Regions from separate parts of the Exiguobacterium abrahamii genome, predicted to be linked through region 3. Evidence: riboswitches for the same ligand, from Rfam matches in the RefSeq annotation. Region 3 holds a riboswitch; each other region holds the start of a gene.

What was found. A riboswitch is a leader RNA that binds a small molecule or an ion and turns the genes downstream of it on or off. The one in region 3 is predicted to bind S-adenosylmethionine.
Region 1: another riboswitch for S-adenosylmethionine. It lies ahead of metK (methionine adenosyltransferase); the one in region 3 lies ahead of ITJ88_RS11320 (2,3-diketo-5-methylthiopentyl-1-phosphate enolase).
Region 2: another riboswitch for S-adenosylmethionine. It lies ahead of ITJ88_RS14030 (LLM class flavin-dependent oxidoreductase); the one in region 3 lies ahead of ITJ88_RS11320 (2,3-diketo-5-methylthiopentyl-1-phosphate enolase).

Annotation. Positions count from the first base shown of each region.
Region 1 is NZ_JADOYC010000001.1:509,100-515,084, forward strand. Features, by position in the region: gene ITJ88_RS02535 (EAL and HDOD domain-containing protein) at 1-1,151, shown strand, start outside; gene pckA (phosphoenolpyruvate carboxykinase (ATP)) at 1,181-2,749, opposite strand; SAM riboswitch class I at 2,984-3,110, shown strand; gene metK (methionine adenosyltransferase) at 3,239-4,447, shown strand; gene ITJ88_RS02550 (GNAT family N-acetyltransferase) at 4,585-5,073, shown strand; gene ITJ88_RS02555 (serine aminopeptidase domain-containing protein) at 5,152-5,856, shown strand.
Region 2 is NZ_JADOYC010000005.1:164,546-170,530, reverse strand. Features, by position in the region: gene ITJ88_RS14060 (nitroreductase family protein) at 1-308, opposite strand, end outside; gene ITJ88_RS14055 (MarR family winged helix-turn-helix transcriptional regulator) at 310-765, opposite strand; gene ITJ88_RS14050 (YczE/YyaS/YitT family protein) at 920-1,633, opposite strand; gene ITJ88_RS14045 (DUF817 domain-containing protein) at 1,738-2,523, shown strand; gene ITJ88_RS14040 (DUF2325 domain-containing protein) at 2,614-3,876, shown strand; gene ITJ88_RS14035 (DUF975 family protein) at 3,940-4,578, shown strand; SAM riboswitch class I at 4,691-4,793, shown strand; gene ITJ88_RS14030 (LLM class flavin-dependent oxidoreductase) at 4,867-5,925, shown strand; gene ITJ88_RS14025 (ATP-grasp domain-containing protein) at 5,922-5,985, shown strand, end outside.
Region 3 is NZ_JADOYC010000003.1:15,155-21,139, reverse strand. Features, by position in the region: gene ITJ88_RS11340 (arsinothricin resistance N-acetyltransferase ArsN1 family A) at 59-547, opposite strand; gene ITJ88_RS11335 (1,2-dihydroxy-3-keto-5-methylthiopentene dioxygenase) at 672-1,208, opposite strand; gene ITJ88_RS11330 (methylthioribulose 1-phosphate dehydratase) at 1,225-1,845, opposite strand; gene ITJ88_RS11325 (2-hydroxy-3-keto-5-methylthiopentenyl-1-phosphate phosphatase) at 1,842-2,501, opposite strand; gene ITJ88_RS11320 (2,3-diketo-5-methylthiopentyl-1-phosphate enolase) at 2,498-3,688, opposite strand; SAM riboswitch class I at 3,759-3,860, opposite strand; SAM riboswitch class I at 4,066-4,169, shown strand; gene mtnK (S-methyl-5-thioribose kinase) at 4,248-5,414, shown strand; gene mtnA (S-methyl-5-thioribose-1-phosphate isomerase) at 5,411-5,985, shown strand, end outside.

The DNA.
Region 1 (5,985 bases), on a different contig from region 3:
GTGATCTAGCGACGATGGATGTATTAACGAATACACTCGTTCATATGGGTGTAGAGCATGTCGCTGAAGGTAAAAAACTTTTCGTCAACTTTACAGCGGATCTCTTAAAAAGTGATCTGATTCACTATTTAGATCCAAAACGGTTCGTTATCGAAATTTTAGAAACTGTTGATATCGATACAGAGATGTTATCTGTGTTGCACAGTTGGAAAGAAGCAGGTTTTACACTAGCACTCGATGATTTTGTGACCGATTTACTTCGTCAACATGGAACAGAATTATTTGCACTAATTGATTTAATTAAAATCGACATCGAAGCGATTCCCATTCGCGAGCAAAGTGCGATCCTGCATATCGTCCGTCGTAATTATCCCCATATCAAGATGCTTGCCGAACGAGTCGAGACACATGAAGATCACACACGTTGTCTTGAAATGGGATATGACTGGTTCCAAGGCTATTTTTATGCTAAGCCGATGTTGATGAAGGGAAAAGCTGTCCCTCCTCAATTGCCGGTATTGCTGAAGATGCTAAAATGGCTCGATACGGATGAGAAATACGATGAAGTCATTGATGAGATTGAAGCAAATCCGTATATCAGCATTCAAGTACTGCAACTGATCAATTCTCCAGGAATGGGATTACGAAATACAGTCAGCTCTGTTCGTCAAGCCATCTCACTACTTGGCTTCTCACAACTCAAAAGCTGGATTTCGTTAATCGTCTTGCGTGAGATGAAGCTTGCTAGTCCTTACGAATGGTCAAATGAGTTACTCCGGTCTTCTTTACATTGTGCTAAGCTCTGCGAGTTGTTCGCAACGGAAACACGGACGCTGCAACCAGAGAGTGCCTATATGATTGGCTTATTATCGCATATCGATGCGTTATTATCCGTTGATATCGACGACATCATCGGTCAATTACCAATCGAAGATTCTTTGAAGGTTGTCCTACAAGGAAAAGATCATCCATTCCGTGATTGTTTAGTGCTTGCGATCAGTGCAGATCGCGGTGATTTTGATCAGTTCGAACTGCTCAGTCAACGTTTAGGTGTCTCACTTCCACGAGCCTATGCGCTACTAGCAGAAAGTCAAGAATGGCTTAAACAAAAAGAAACACATCTTCAAGAAAGAACGGATTCTATCCTATAAAATAAAAAAAGAGCCCGAGGGCTCTTTTTTTATAGGCGTGGACCAGCTGACTTGATTGCATCCGTCGCACTTTCGAAGCGAAGGAAATTGTGTTGGAATTTCTCAGCAAGCGAACGCGCTTGTGTGTCGTATTCGTCCGGATTTGACCAGACGCGTACCGGGTTGAGTAACTCGCTTGGAACACCTGGAACTTCAAGTGGCATGTGAAGTCCGAAAATCGGGTGTTCTTCTGTTGGAATCGTTGCAAGTGTACCGTTGACGGCAGCGTTGACCATCGTCCGTGTATAGGATAGCTTCATGCGGCTACCTGTTCCGTAAGCACCGCCTGTCCAACCTGTGTTGACGAGATAAACAGTGACACCGTGACGATCAATCAATTCGCCGAGCATCGTCGCATATTTTTCAGGCATCAGTGGAAGGAACGGTGAACCAAAGCATGTCGAGAACGTTGCTTCCGGTTCCGTGACACCGCGTTCTGTTCCAGCGAGTTTTGATGTATATCCTGATAGGAAGTGATACATCGCTTGTTCTTTCGTCAATTTACTGATCGGAGGCAAGACACCGTACGCATCAGCCGTCAAGAAGACGATCGTCTTCGGATGACCAGCACGTGACGGAACAGCGATGTTATCGATCGCTGTAATCGGATAAGCAGCACGCGTATTTTCCGTCAACGATGTGTCATCGTAATCAGGATGACGGGCTTCGTCGAGCACGACGTTTTCAAGGACGGTTCCGAAACGGATTGCGTCAAAGATTTGCGGTTCTTTTTCACGCGATAGATTGACCGTCTTCGCATAACATCCCCCTTCGATGTTGAAGACACCGTCGTGCGACCAACCATGTTCATCGTCACCGATCAATTGGCGACTATCATCTGCTGACAGGGTGGTCTTACCAGTACCGGATAGACCGAAGAACAAGGCGACGTCGCCTTCGTGTCCGACGTTTGCCGAGCAGTGCATCGAAAGGACATTTTCTTGTGGCAAGAGATAGTTCATGACGGAAAAGATCGATTTTTTGATTTCTCCCGCGTATTCCGTTCCACCGATTAAGACGATCCGGTGTTCGAACGACATCGCGATGAACGTCTCGGAGTTCGTTCCGTCAACGGCAGGATCTGCTTTGAAATGTGGCGCATAGACGACCGTGAACGGTTCGAAGGCAGCCACTTCAGGATACTCGCGTAAAAAGAGTTGTTTGGCAAACAGGTTATGCCAAGCGTATTGTGTGAGCACACGGACCGGAAGGGTGAAGTGCGTATCTGCTCCAGCAGCAGCTTCTGTGTAGTAGAGCTGATCGGCTTCGTTCATGTAACGAAGAACCTTTTGCAACAATTGTTCAAATTTGTCTCCATCCATTGGTTGGTTGACATGACCCCAATCAATGTGAGACTCGCAGGAAGAATCACGGACGATGAACTTATCTTTTGGTGAACGACCTGTAAATTTCCCCGTTTCTACAGATAATGCGCCGTTCTCAGCAAGGACACCTTCTTCGTTTCGAATCGCATGTTCGACAAGTTCAGCAACAGATAGTTGTTTGAACACATGCTCTTTCTTGAGTAGTTCTTCGATATTCAGGACCGTCATCGGCATCCTGACCCCACCTTTCCCCTACGTTGGTTTTGGCTCACTGCATTTAGTATGACACATTTATTATATATGACATACTAAAGAGAGAGCAATCATTTTCTGGTGCTGATTTCTATTTATCTGGAAACGCTTTCAGCATTAACAGTTTAACATCTCTTTCAAAAAGTTTCGACTAGAATTTGAAACCTTGCTTGACAGAGTAGGTACAACTTTATATCATGTAATTCGTAACGGATACTCTTATTCTGAGCAGGTGGAGGGAACAAGGCCCGAAGAAACCCGGCAACCGTCCTACATTAATTCACATATTAATGAGGGAAAAGGTGCTCTCCTGAAGCGAAGTAAACACTTCGAACGATAAGAGGGTAAAGGAAGAACGCACAACCTTTCCCTGACCATTTTTTGGACTTGGAAAGGTTTTTTTCATTTTACCGTCCCACTCAACTAGGGGAAATGAGTACACCGTCAAATTCTTTTTTGGGAGGGTCATACATGACAAACCTTAATCGCCGACTATTCACGTCGGAGTCAGTCACTGAAGGTCATCCAGATAAAATCTGTGACCAAATTTCGGATTCAATTCTTGATGCGATCCTCGCAGCGGATCCAAACGCGCGTGTTGCGGCAGAAACTTCTGTTACAACAGGTCTCGTTCTCGTTGCAGGTGAGATCACGACATCAACTTACGTCGACATTCCAAAAGTCGTTCGTGAGACAATTCGTGAAATCGGCTACACACGCGCGAAATACGGTTTCGACGCAGATACGTGTGCTGTATTGACATCAATCGATGAGCAATCAGCAGACATCGCTCTTGGTGTCGACCAAGCGCTTGAAGCACGTGAAGGTAGCATGTCTGATGCAGAAATCGATGCAATCGGTGCAGGAGACCAAGGTCTCATGTTCGGTTACGCAACGAAAGAAACACCAGAACTCATGCCACTTCCAATCTCGCTCTCGCACCGTCTCGCACGCCGTTTGGCAGAAGTGCGTAAAAACGGTCAACTCGACTACCTTCGTCCGGACGGAAAAACACAAGTCACGGTCGAATACAACGAGAACAACGAGCCGGTTCGTGTCGATACGATTGTCATCTCGACACAACACGCAGAAGAAGTCACGCTTGAGCAAATCCAAGCTGACTTGAAAGAACACGTCATCACACCGGTCATTCCGGCTGAATACATCGACGCAGCAACGAAATTCTTCATCAACCCAACTGGTCGTTTCGTCATCGGCGGACCACAAGGAGATGCTGGATTAACTGGTCGTAAGATTATCGTTGATACGTATGGTGGATACGCACGCCACGGCGGTGGAGCATTCTCAGGTAAAGATCCAACAAAAGTCGATCGTTCAGCTGCATACGCAGCACGTTACGTCGCGAAGAACCTCGTTGCTGCAGGTCTTGCAGACAAAGCAGAAGTTCAACTCGCGTACGCAATCGGTGTCGCGCACCCAGTATCAATCGCGGTTGACACATTCGGTACAGGAAAACTTCCTGAAGCGCAACTCGTCGAATTGGTTGCTGAAAACTTCGATCTTCGTCCGGCTGGAATCATCAACATGCTTGATCTCCGTCGTCCGATCTATCGTCAAACAGCTGCATACGGTCACTTCGGTCGTACAGATGTTGAGCTTCCATGGGAGCAAACAGATAAAGCAGCAGTTCTTGAAGAGCAGGCAAAACGTTTCGCATAATCAAAAAGTCCGAGAACCCTTCGTGGGTTTTCGGACTTTTTTGTTTACGGGGAACTTTGCAGGAAACGAATGTTTTTTCTAGAAGAGGGTAAAAGTACATGAGTCGATTCGTATGAATACAAAGGGGGGTTCCGATTATGGAAATACGCGAAGCTATTCCAGCTGATGCAGGACGTATTCATGACATTGCTGTTACATCTTGGTTGGATACGTATGCAGAAATCTATTCCGAACGTTCGAAAGCGCATTTCGTGCAGGAGGCGTATCCGCAAGAAGAAGTCGTTCGTGCGATTCGGACGGCGGAAGAAGCACGGGGAGAGTATTTTTATGTCGGAATCATCGATGAGGAAATCGTCGGTTTCATTCATGCTGTTGATGTTGAGGGAACGTGGGAGATCGTTCGTTTGTACGTCTTGCCGAAATATCAGCAAAACGGCATCGGGCGACGACTGATCCGTGAACTCGAACGACAAGGAGCCGTCCCACTCGAAGTATACGTGGAAGCACGTAACTATAAAGCACGTCAGTTCTTGACCTCATTCGGTTTTGAAGAACTCAGTGAGATGACGGAAGAAGTCTTTGGGCAAGTAGAATCTGTCATTCGTCTTCGCCATGTCGCCTCGTGAAATCCGTCTTGGGACGGTTTCGTGTGCGTTTGAAATAAGGTATCGTAAAAAAGAAGTATGAAGTGAAGAGGTGAGTTTGTGGTTGAACAACCAACAGGAATCATCGTATTAGTCTACCCGTTACAACTGCGTGCCCGTCCGAGTGAAGCCTTGATTCGGGTACTCGAACGAGAGTATGAAGTATTGCTCGTCGACGCACCACGTCGCATCTCGTTTGAAGAACATGGTCAACTGTTAAAAGAAGCATTACGTGAAGCCGGGAAACGCAAGCTACCGATTCATATCGTCGCCTGTAGCATGGGCGCACTCGTCGTCAATCGTCTGTTGCAAGAATATGAATTACCGGTCGCAAGCCTTGCGTTCATTTCACCGTTATTTGATTGGCACCCTTCGAAACAACTCGGAGGCGTCAAACAAGTCTTCGCAAGTGCATTCGATCGTTTCCGGCCCGATGCGCCACTCGGTACGTTGCCGTTTGGTCAAAGTACGGAAGATACCGTTCGCATCGGTGAACTGACCTATGCACAGTACCGGGAAATCGAAGAAGAGATCGTCGTACATGACGAAGAACGAAAAAAACTGCCGCGTGTGAACTTGGCTTGTTTTTATGCGCCGGACGATCAGTTCGCAGACGTCAAGTTGACGCTTGAAGTATGCCGGAAAATGGGTGGCGATCAGATTTACTTACAACGTCTACACGGTTTTCCGCATTTTAGTTTCGAACGGTTGAACACACGGTTTGCAGAAAAATTAATGTTGTTCTTTAAGCTTGTTGAAGAATGAAATAACAAAAGTGATGCCTCTAAAAAAAGGCATCACTTGAGACTGAAGATAAAGTGCAATTTTTCTCTAACGAGAAGGATTGCGCTTTTTTGTTCGTTTCGCATCGTTTTCCTGGGACAAGCATCTCGC
Region 2 (5,985 bases), on a different contig from region 3:
GCTGTATCGTAGATGTTCTCGAGTTGATCAACAGCGTTCATGTCACCGAAGACGGCGATGACGGCAGAAGATGTCTCGACTTGGACTTGGTTGAATTTAGCGAGTGGTGCAAGTGTTGCTTTGCCTTCTTCGCTATCGATGACGAGGAAACGCCATGGTTGCATGTTGACGGAAGAAGGTGCGAGTGTTGCTTCTTCAAGGATTTGTGTCATTTCTTCTTTTGAGATCTTCACGTCTGTATCGTAGTTACGGATCGAACGGCGTCCTTTGACGATTTCCATGAAGTCTGTTTGAGTTTGCGTTGCCATATTAAATCGACTCCTCTTTTAATTTAGGTAATGTGTCGGCGTTCGCTTCGATGCGTTGAATCATCTCAGCTAACGTCCGTTGTTCTTCAGCAGAGAATCCTTCGAGTAAGTTCTCGAGGAACTCATCTTTTTGTTCGCGTAATCGTGCAATGCGCGTCGCGCCTTGTTCCGTTAAGGAAACAAGAATCACCCGATTGTCAGTAGCTGAACGCTCACGAGCAATCATCCCGGTCGATTCCAGATGTTTGAGGTGACGGGTCACCGCCGCATGATCGACATTGACGCGTTTTTGCAATTCTTTTTGACTGATCGTTTGATCGACTTGTAATTGAGCAAGTAAATCCATTCGCGTCTGACTGAAACCATCCGTACAGAGATCGAATTTTTGAGCAATCGTCTTATTGACGGAGACGAGTGCATAGATCAAACGTCCTTTTTCGGTACAGGAAATACTCAATCCATCACATCCTTCCCTTCGTTCGAAGAAACCTTTGACGTATCAAAGATTGATATGTAAACGAATATAACGTGTTTATTTTGATGACGCAACTTATCTGCTTCTGACATAAAAAAAGATATCATTCACGCGGAATGATATCGAGTCAGGCGACTTAACTAATTTGGCGTTCAGACGCTGAAAGTCCTTTTGCATCAATCGCTGCAATGATCCGGCGGAAATAAAACAACCAAAATTGCAGGAACGGTCCGATCAGGAAAATCGAGAGGATCGTACCGAAGAAAACAGGTCCCCCGAGCAACCAGCCAATGCCGCATGCTGTAACTTCCATGATCGTCCGCATCAGACGAATCGACGTTCCAAAACGCTCTGCAAGTGTCAATGTCAACCCATCGCGTGGACCGGCCCCGTATCCGACAGCGACATACAGACCAGCGCCCATCCCAATGATGAAAATGCCGAAAATCAGCCAGAGTGTATTCAACCAGATCGACTCAAATGAAGGTAAGAGATGAGAGCCAAGAACGAGATTCATGAAGACACCGACGAAAATCGCGTTGACGAGCGTTCCGATTTGCGGTGTGACGCGGTCTAACGCGTATTTCACGAACACGAGTAATAGACCGACAAGCAAGATGATCGTTCCGACGGATAGCGGCGTCTTTTTTTGGAGACCAAGATGCAATACATCCCACGTCGAGACACCGAGTTCAGCCGTGATCATCATCGATGAGCCAAGAGCGAGTAAAAATAAACCGAGTAGGAAGAGTCCCCACTTTAACGTAGCGCGTAACAACCAGGAAGCGCGATGACGCGTCATGTCTGGCACCCCATTTCTTAAAAATAATTGATTCGTTAACTGTATCATGAGGAAAGTGGAAGAAGAAAGACGAAATTTTCCGTTTTTTCCATCTTAAGAAGGAGGGGAAGGTCAAAAGAGAAACGTATACTGAAGAAAAAGGAGATGACCGAATGAAAGCGATCCGGCACCTGTTTCGTTTTACATATATAGAAGCCATCTGTTGCGTCTTTCCCGTGATGATTTTCGCGGCGCTTGCTCTTTCACGTTATCTTCCTACTGAACCGGTCGCTCGATACGATCTTCTGTTGCTCTGGTGTATTCTCGTCCAAATCGTCTTACTCGTCACGCGGTATGAAACGATGGAGGAATTCAAACTGATCTTATTGTTTCACGTCATCGGTCTAGCACTTGAACTGTTCAAAGTGAACGTCGGGTCTTGGAGTTATCCGGAAGACGCTTTGACGAAAGTGGCTGGTGTTCCATTGTATGCAGGATTCATGTACGCAAGCGTCGCGAGTTATGTCTGCCAGGCGTTTCGGCGATTTCATTTACGATTCATAGCATTTCCTCCCCCGTGGCTTGCGATCAGCGTCGGTAGTCTCGTCTATCTCAACTTCTTCACCCACCACTGGATCTTCGATGCACGCTGGCTATTGATGGTTCTCGTCGTCCTCGTTTTCTATAAGTCATGGGTTCATTTTACGATCGAGCAGACGATTTACCGGATGCCGCTCGTCCTGTCCTTTTTACTGATCGCCTTTTTCATTTGGATCGCAGAGAATATCGTGACGTTCTTTAAAGGCTGGGTCTATCCGCATCAAGAAGGAGGCTGGGCAGTCGTTGATCTTGGAAAATTATCTTCTTGGTTCCTACTTGTGATCATCACGGTTTTGATCGTCATCGTCGCGAAATATAAGCGTCAGGATCCGGCTGTGGAAATTCAGCAACGTACCTAAACAAAAAAATAACCTGGTTATTTTTTTGGACTACTTCCGCGTTTTTTCGTTGCTATAGTGAAAAAAACGCAAAGGAAGTGGTTACGGATGATGCAACAGGTGTTGGAACGAGCAACTGAATTGGTACAGATGAAATTAGCGGTCGTGGAGCGGTACGAAGATTGGCAACTCTGGCTCGACGAAGTAAACGGAATCGATGAATGGGTAAAGATGTCAGCGTATTATGCACCACGTGACGTTCAAGAAACACCGGTCGTCGACGAAGTAGTAGAGCTAGAGCAGACCATCGTCATGCCACCACAAGTACCGGTCGAGCCAGTACGCAAGCAACGTTATGCCTATACGTTTCAGCGGGGATTAAAAGGCGGTACTTTATTAGAGTGGTCCGGCAGTCATATTTCAGAACGAGACGTCCGCGATTGGAATCTCGAGCACGGCATGGAAGTACGTGTTCGAATGGAACGGGAGGATGATCATAAAACGATTTGCCGCATCGAAGCTGTCGTTTCGACGGATCGGATGAGAGAGAATCCAGAGCGTCTAGTGTTTGAACAAGCAATCGTCAAGGCACATGGCATCATTGAGAGAACGGTGGATGGTCCACTGCAAGATGAGTCAGGAAAGCCATTTTATTATGTCGTACCGGTCGAAGACATGCGTTATTTCCGACTGGAAGCAGGGCAGCTCGTCGATCTCGTCATGTGGCGGGGACGGAAGGATACACTGACGATTGCTTGGAAGCATCCGTTCACGTATGAAGAGCCGGTCGTCAATACATCATCCAACCGCCGATCAGAGGTGGAGCAACAGGTAGTGAAGACGCCTGTGACAACAAAAAAGTCAAATCGGTATGCACGAAAAATGAAACGGCAACCGGTGCCGAAAGCTAAAAAAGCGCAGCGTCGCGTCCGTATGCAAAAAGAGCGAACGATTGAACCGATCGTGACGACAGCTGTACCCGGACAATTGATGGATTTCGTTGATAAGACACCGCTTGATTTCACGCGCTTCACAGGAATGCGTCTCGTCATTGTCGGAAACGAACAACAGACCGCTGTCTATCGCGAGTTCTTTGCGCCGACGGGAATCGAATTGATTCATCTGGCAGGGGACGCACAGTCCGCGAAAAAGATTGCCTGTCTCGCCAAAAAGACGGACGCGATCGTCGTCGTGACGAGCCGTGTCTCTCATGCAGCGAGTGCGCATGTCATCGCTCAGGCGAAAAAGCATGGTATTCCATTCGCGATGGAACGCCTCGATGGTCGACGTTCGTTATACACGGCGTGTGAGCGGCAACTTGAGAGCGCTTGGCTTAAAAAGAAACAAGAGGGAAAATTATTGAAAAAGCAGTGAAACATTAGAAGAATTCGACCGTAAAGTAAGGTAAGAACTTATTTTTCAAGGAGGACCTTACTCATGTCATCTCAATTAAAAAAAGCAGCGAAGGAGTCGCTCAGCGGTCGTTGGGGGTTTGCCATCCTCATGTTCGTACTGTTTTCTATCATCCAGAGCGTTCCGACGTTCATCGGACCTGATCCTAACGAAGACCTAAATGCGATGAGTGCGGTCAGTATCATTCTTTCGATTTTATTGATCCCAATCGCAGCGGGTTGGACGTGGGTCGCGATGTCGTTCGCACGCAATGAAGAAGTCAAAGTAGCTGATTTGTTCGAGCCGTATAAAATCTTCGGCAAAGTCATCGGCGTCTCGATTGTGCAAGCGGTCTTCTTATTCCTATGGACACTACTCTTGATCATCCCAGGGATCATCAAGTCGTTCTCTTACCTGTTGACGTTCTACATCCTTCGAGATGAACCATCGATCGGTATCCTCGAGGCCATCACGCGTTCACGCCAACTCATGGATGGTCATAAGATGGAAGCATTCTTACTCTTCCTATCATTCATTGGTTGGGCATTACTTGTGATTGTTACACTTGGTCTTGCTGTCTTATGGGTTGGACCATACTTCAGCGTTACAATGGCAAAATTCTATGATCGTGTTCGTGGTGAACAAGCACCAGAGCCAACATCAGATTTCGTCGCACCATATTAATCCGGAATCCCGACACGACGTCGGGATTTTTTATGCGCGAAATAATTCCGATTGGAAAAGACGGTTTAATGGTTGCTTTAGTTCAGTGAATTCTGTACGATGAATGCAACACATCTTATCTAGAGAAGTCGAGGGACTGGCCCGAAGACACTTCAGCAACCCCGCCGTGGCGGAAGGTGCTACTTCCAGGAAGGGATACCTTCCGAAGATAAGAGCGGACAGGATAAGATACCGTCGCTCTTTTCGAACTTCGAAAAGAGCGTTTTTTATGATAAGGGGGATGATGGAGTGGAGTATGGTTTTTGGTTACCGATTTTTGGGGGATGGTTACGTAACGTCGAGAATGAACAGATGCCACCGACCTTCGATTATGCAAAACAAGTCGCACAAACAGCAGAGCGGATCGGCTTCTCGACGACGTTGATTGCGGAATTGAATTTGAATGATATCAAAGGCATCAAGGAACCGAGTCTTGAAGCATGGACGACGGCAGCAGCGATTGCTGCAACGACAGAACGCTTAGAGATCATGACAGCGGTTCGTCCCGGGTTTCATAATCCAGCGACGACGGCGAAGATGGCGGCAAACATCGATCAGTTGAGTGGTGGACGCTTTACACTCAACGTCGTTTCGGCGTGGTGGGCAGAGGAAGCCAAACAATACAACGGTATCTTCACAGCACACGATGAACGCTATGCTCGGACGGAAGAGTTCGTCACGGTCATGAAGGGACTATGGGCAGATGCGTCACCGTATAGCTTCTCCGGTCATCACTACACGATCGAGCAAGCAGAACTCCATCCGAAGCCGGTCCAGCGTCCAGGCATCAAGCTCTACGCTGGTGGAGAGAGTGAAGCTGGAAAACGAACGATCGTCGAACACTGTGATGCTTATGTCATGCATGGGGGCACGGTCGAAGAAGTAGCTCATAAAATCAGCGATATGAAAGTACGCCGGGAAGCGACGGGACAAACGCCGCTCGAGAGCTTCGGTCTTGCGGCCTACATCATTTGTCGAGATACGGAAGAAGAAGCGCTTCTTGAGTGGCAACGCATTACAGACGTCAAGGAAGACAGCGCCGGTTATGCCGGTTATCAGGATTTCATCAGTAAATCGCAACTGGAGCAACAGGTCGAGCGGAACGATTATTCCGTCTCGAACCGTGGTCTACGACCGAACTTGATCGGAACACCAGAACAAATCGCTGAACGGATTCTAGCGTTCGAAGCCGTTGGTGTCACGTTACTTTTATTACAATTCTCACCACAACTCGAAGAAATGGAACGCTTTGCCCGTGACGTAATGCCACTGGTCGAAGCGAAACGAAAGGTAGGTCAACAATCATGACAAAAATTCATATTCTCCACGAAAATCAAGAATGGACGGACCATCTCATCAAACGTCTCG
Region 3 (5,985 bases):
GGTTCATCCTCTCTCAATGACTCGGATTGACTATTCCCCTTCTGGCATTCAATGAATCCTATCGCAAGCGTTTCTCCATCGCCATGACGTCGACATATTCACCGTTCAATTGTCCTTGCTCCTTAAACGTTCCAACGATCCGGAACCCGGAGCGGATGTAGAGTTTTTGTCCGATTTTATTGAACGGGAAGGTGAAGAGAATGAGTTTATGCATCTGATGATCACGGGCGTGTTGCTCAGCCGTTTCGAGCAAACGTGTGCCGATCCCTTGTCCACGATGAGTCCGGGTGATATAAACCGAAATCTCACCGACGGATGCGTAGACAGGACGCGGATTATATGGATCGAGGGAAATGAAGCCGAGGACACCTGTGTCATCTTCAGCGACATATCCGGCATATCGATCAGTGCGTTCCGTATACCACTGGGTCATGAAGGATAAGTCCTTTTGATCGGTCTCAAGCGTTGCGATCCGATCTTCAATGCCTTCGTTATAGATGTCGAGAATCGCTGGTAAGTCGTGTTCCGTTACGGGACGAATATGCATGACGCTCACTTCCTCATCGCTTTTCCTTCATTATATCGGTTACGTGTCAATGTAGTGATATGTTTGTGCGATAAGAAAAGCGCTGATTCCCTTCATATGAAGGAAAACAGCGCTTATATCGTTCTTAAGAGACCGTTGACGTCTCGTTTTCGTAAATCGGAACCCAGCCGTCTGTCGTGACGAAGATTCGAACAGCAACGACTTTACGATCGTCTTGAAGCGTAAAGTAGTGGCGTGTGTTAACAGGAACGGAAATCAAATCACCAGGATTGAGTTCGATGTTATAGTAGCCGACTTCTTCGTCTTTAATCGCGAAGACGCCATGACCGCTGACGATGAAACGAACTTCATCATCCGTATGGTGATGTTCTTTCTGGAAGTTGACGAGCAACTCATCCAGGTTCGGTGTCGTATCCGAAAGTGAGATGATATCAGCTGTCTGATACCCACGACGTTCTGATACGTCTTTGATTTCTGGAGCGAACGTATCGAGAATCGTTTGTTTGTCTGCATCCGTCAGTGTGAAGTTCTCAACGAGAGGCGCTGGAAGTTTCGAAACGTCCCACTGTTCGTAAAGAACGCCGCGTGACGCAAGGAAGTCAGCGACTTCCGTTTGATCCGTATACCGTGTGTTTGTTTCTTGGAATAAGACTGTTGCCATGAGATGATTCCTCCTTTTAATGAATGGATTGACGGCATGATTGCAACGTCAACGTGTAATTGAATAAAAACTCGAAGGCTTCGAGGTGTTTCTTTGCTTCAAAGGCGGTCGGTGCCCAGACAGTGATCCCGTGATTGCGGATCAGGACGGCACCACTGTCTGCTGTGACATGCGGTGCAAAAGCAGCGGCAAGCGTCGGGATGTCCGCATGATTCGGAATGATCGGTACCGTGACCGTCGCATCCTCTTCCCAGTGTCCGAGTGCCTTGATGATTTCTTGACCGGAAAAGGTGATACTGCCTTGATCGCCATAGAGTTCCGAAATCACATTGTTCGCAATCGTATGGACATGCAGGGAACAACCGGCGTCCGTTCGATTGAACACTTCGACATGGAGCAATGTCTCAGCGGAAGGACGCCCGGATTGCTCACCGATCAATTGACCGGTCGCATCGACATGAACGAAGTCGTCAGGAGTCGTCTGCCGTTTATCTTTTCCGCTTGCCGTCACAAGGAATTCAACCGGGACACCGGATGTCCGGATGGCGAGATTGCCACTCGTACCAGGGAACCAATCACGCGCCGCAAGCTCTTGTTTGATGGCACGTAATTCTTCATAGCGTCGCATGAATGTCATGTTGTCACCTCCGCTCGTGTTAAATCATGAACGATATCGTGGAACGTCTCAAACGGTGTATAGGCGATATCGTTCTCTTCACACAACGTGATCAGATAATCACGGGCATAGACACGATCCGCTTGTTTTGCGAGTTCGAAGTCCGTCACCGAGTCGCCGATGACGATGATGACGTCACCGTCTTTACGTAGTGTCCGGGCAACGGACGTTTTACAACAGCCGCACCCGTTCGTACAATGGGCATCGCAGGCGTTTGGCCAATCGATATGGACGAATGGACCACTGAAATCAGCGACGTTACAGTAAATCTGTTCTTGGTCGAGGAAGGGCGCTAAGATCGGTTCGACGAAAAAGTCCATTCCACCGCTGACGATCGAGAAATCGATGTCTTGACGACGACTGTACTGAAGCAACTCCGAAAATCCGTCGCGAATGACGGCGCGCTCCAGTAAAAAGTCAAGATAGGACGCTTTCCCATCAGATGGCAGAAGTGCGAACATTTGTCCGACACCACTTTGAATCGATAACGTCCGGTCGAGTACGCCGCGTTTTAACGGTTCGAAGTCACGCGCTGGCGCAAATGCCTGCATGAGTGCGATGATGTTATCCTGTGTCGTCACCGTCCCGTCGAAGTCACAAAGAATCCGTACGGTCATGACTTGATCCCCCAAGCGTCGAGGGCAATTCGTAATTCTTCATGACGCGATGCTGCCGTCGATAGGGATTCATTTGCGAGTGCCGCATCGAGTGCCTGACGGAAAGCAATGACGCCAGCCGCAGCACCTTGCGGATGACCATGTACGCCGCCACCGGCGTTGATGACGGAATCGATCCCGAAGTCCCGTACGAGTTGAGCGACGAGTCCAGGATGAATACCGGCTGAAGGAACCGGGAAGATTGATTTTGTCTGCCCGAGACGGGTCGCTTCGACCGCGATGCCACGAGCGACATCCTTTGGCAAAGCGACATTGCCGTAAGGAGACGGGAATAGCGTCAAGTCTGCTCCAGCAGCACGCGGTAATGTGCCGAGTAAGACAGGGGCTGCGACTCCGTGATTCGGGCTAGCGATCAACGCACCGCTATATGCCGGATGATTGAAGATCGGAACGTTGATTTCCGGATCACTTGCCAGTTCGCGTAAGACGTCGAGTCCGTATGTGAAGGTATTCAGCAAGAAAGCAGTCGCTCCAGCATCAATCAATCGCTTGGCTTGATCCTTGAGCGTAAAGACGGGACCGCTGAGTGTGATCGCATATAACGCACGTTTACCGGTCCGTTGGAAGTGAGCATCGATGACCTCACGTCCGATCCGTGCCCGGTCAATCGTCGGTGTCAACGGATTGTCGTATAGGATCTCATCGTCCTTGACGAGATCAATCCCACCAGCGAGTTGTCCTTCGAGTTGATCACGAAGGAACGATAAATCGCGTCCGATGACTCCTTTGAAGATGCTCATTAATAATGGGCGATCTTCGACACCGATCAAGGAACGGACCCCTTCGATCCCGAACTTCGCACCTGGAAAGTCCGACGTAAATGTATCGGGTAGTAGCAATTCTGTTAATTTGATTTCACCGTCGAGTGAGAGTTTCCCGAAGACGGTCGTCAGAATCGCAGAAAAGTCGCGCGATACGTTATGTTCCGGGTAACGAATCGTGATATATCCTTTGCCATCGCGCTCTTCGGTATGTACGACTTCCCCTTTGAACGAGGCGAGTTGTTGTTGTTCGAGATGATTCAGTTCCGTCCAAGAACCGACTGTCAGACCAAGCGCGAGTTGTTCAGCGCGCTGCTCGAGTCGATCACGGACAGTCAATTGATAAGTAGCAGTGATATAAGCCATGTCTTTCCTCCTTCAACAAAAAAATGGTCTCTCGTCAGCGACAAGAGACCATGAATGATTCGAACGTGGACTCTTATCTGTCAGCTTAGTAGCTGCAAGAATTAGCACCGTGCCAAAAGGTCGGTTGCTGCGACATCGTAGGGCTTGTCCCTCCGTCTGCTCTTGATAAGAATTGGATGAAATTGTGAAATCTAATTGCAATTTTTACATGAGAATCGTGACTTGTCAAACTATTTTTAGAAAATTTATTTTTTTGAAAATACTCTTTCTATAGATGACTTAAAAATGATGTCCGTTTCTGCTTGATTTCGATTTGACAGCGAGGAAGTCGATTGCGTAAGATTCAAATCAATATCACACACGACAACTACATACGACTCTTATCGCGAGTTGGCAGAGGGAATTGGCCCGATGACGCCGCAGCAACCGACCACTAGGCACGGTGCTACATCCAACAGACGTTTCGTCTGAGAGATAAGAGGACGCAGTGACTTTCCTGCGCCTCTTTTCGATGACGAAAAGAGGCGCTTTTTCGTGTATCACATAGGGGGAAACTGAGATGACATACAAAGCATTCACAGAACAGGACGCGATTGATCGTGTTCGGACATTAGGACTGATCGGCGACGGAGCCGTCGAAGCAGAAGAGATTGGCGACGGCAACCTCAACCTCGTTTTTCGAATTCGAGAGGGTGAACATCGCTTGATTTTAAAACAAGCATTACCATATGCGAAGGTCGTCGGGGAGAGCTGGCCGTTATCGCTCGAACGGGCGTGGATCGAGCAATCCGCACTCCGTGAATTCGCACGGCATGCGGTACCGTTCGTGCCACGTGTTTTTCATGCTAGTCATGAAGAGGCGTATACGGTCATGGAAGATCTTTCACATCTGACGATCGTTCGAAGCGGTTTACTCGCAGGTGAACAGTATCCGTTGCTTGCGGAACATATCGGTTCTTATCTCGCTCGGACGTTATTCCATACATCGGACTTTGCGCTTGGTCCGGTTGAAAAGAAACGTGTCGCCCGAACGTACTACAATCCAGACTTGTGCGACATCACGGAAAAATTAATCTTCACGGATCCGTTTCATGACGCGGAGACGAACGAGATTGAATCCGGACTCGAAGAAGAGGTGGCACGTCTATGGGCAGACGATGAGTTGAAACGCGAAGTCGCAAAACTCGAAGCGCTCTTCATCACGAAAGGAGATGCATTGCTGCACGGCGATCTACATACAGGCAGCATCTTCGCCTCGGCGACGGAAACGAAAGTCATCGATCCAGAATTCGCCTTTTATGGTCCATTCGGATTCGATGTCGGACAGTTCATTGCGCATCTATTCTTCGCAGCATATCCGGATTACCCTACACGACGTGACGCCCGAATCAAGGACATTGATACGTTCTGGCTGACGTTCGCTTCAACGTTCCGTGCATTATGGGAACGGGAAGCCGTCGAACCGTTCCAGGCATCAGGACTCGTCGATGATGTACTGAGCACGATCTTGCAGGATGCCCTTGGCTTTGCCGGTTGCGAATTGATTCGGCGGACGATCGGTCTTGCACCGGTCGCTGATTTAGAATCGATCGATTCAACGACGGAACGCTTAGAGCGAAAACGTCACGTGCTCCGTCTAGGATCGGCGTTAATCAAACGCCGTACAGAATGCCGAACATTCGATGATTTACGAAACTTTGACGTAACGGAGGAACTCAGCCGATGACTACATTCGTTCAAAGTATTCGTTACGAAGACCGTGTCTTGACGATTCTCGATCAGACACGTCTACCGCAAGAAGAGCACTATGAAGTCATTGCTGATCTCGCGCAAGCGGTTGAGGCGATCAAACAACTACGTGTCCGGGGCGCACCTGCGATCAGCTTATTCGGTGGATTCGTGCTCGTTCAAGAAGCGTACCGCTTTGAAGCGGCGCTTCCGGTCTACAAGCAAGCCTTGCTTGAGACATCAGCGACGTTACTTGCGACACGACCGACGGCCGTCAACTTGCGAAATGTCCTCAATCAATTGAATCCAATCATTCAAGACGGGACGTCGGTAGAAGAGATTCGCGAACGGTTGGAAAAACGGACGGTCGCCTTATACGACCAGGATGCGCAGACGTCACGTCAAATCGGGATTCATGCACTGGAATTATTCCAATCAGGCGACCGGATCCTAACAATTTGTAATGCTGGATCGATTGCGACCGCTGCTTATGGAACAGCACTTGCGCCGTTCTACATCGCAAAAGAACGCGGCATTGAATTATCCGTTTTTGCGAGTGAGACGCGACC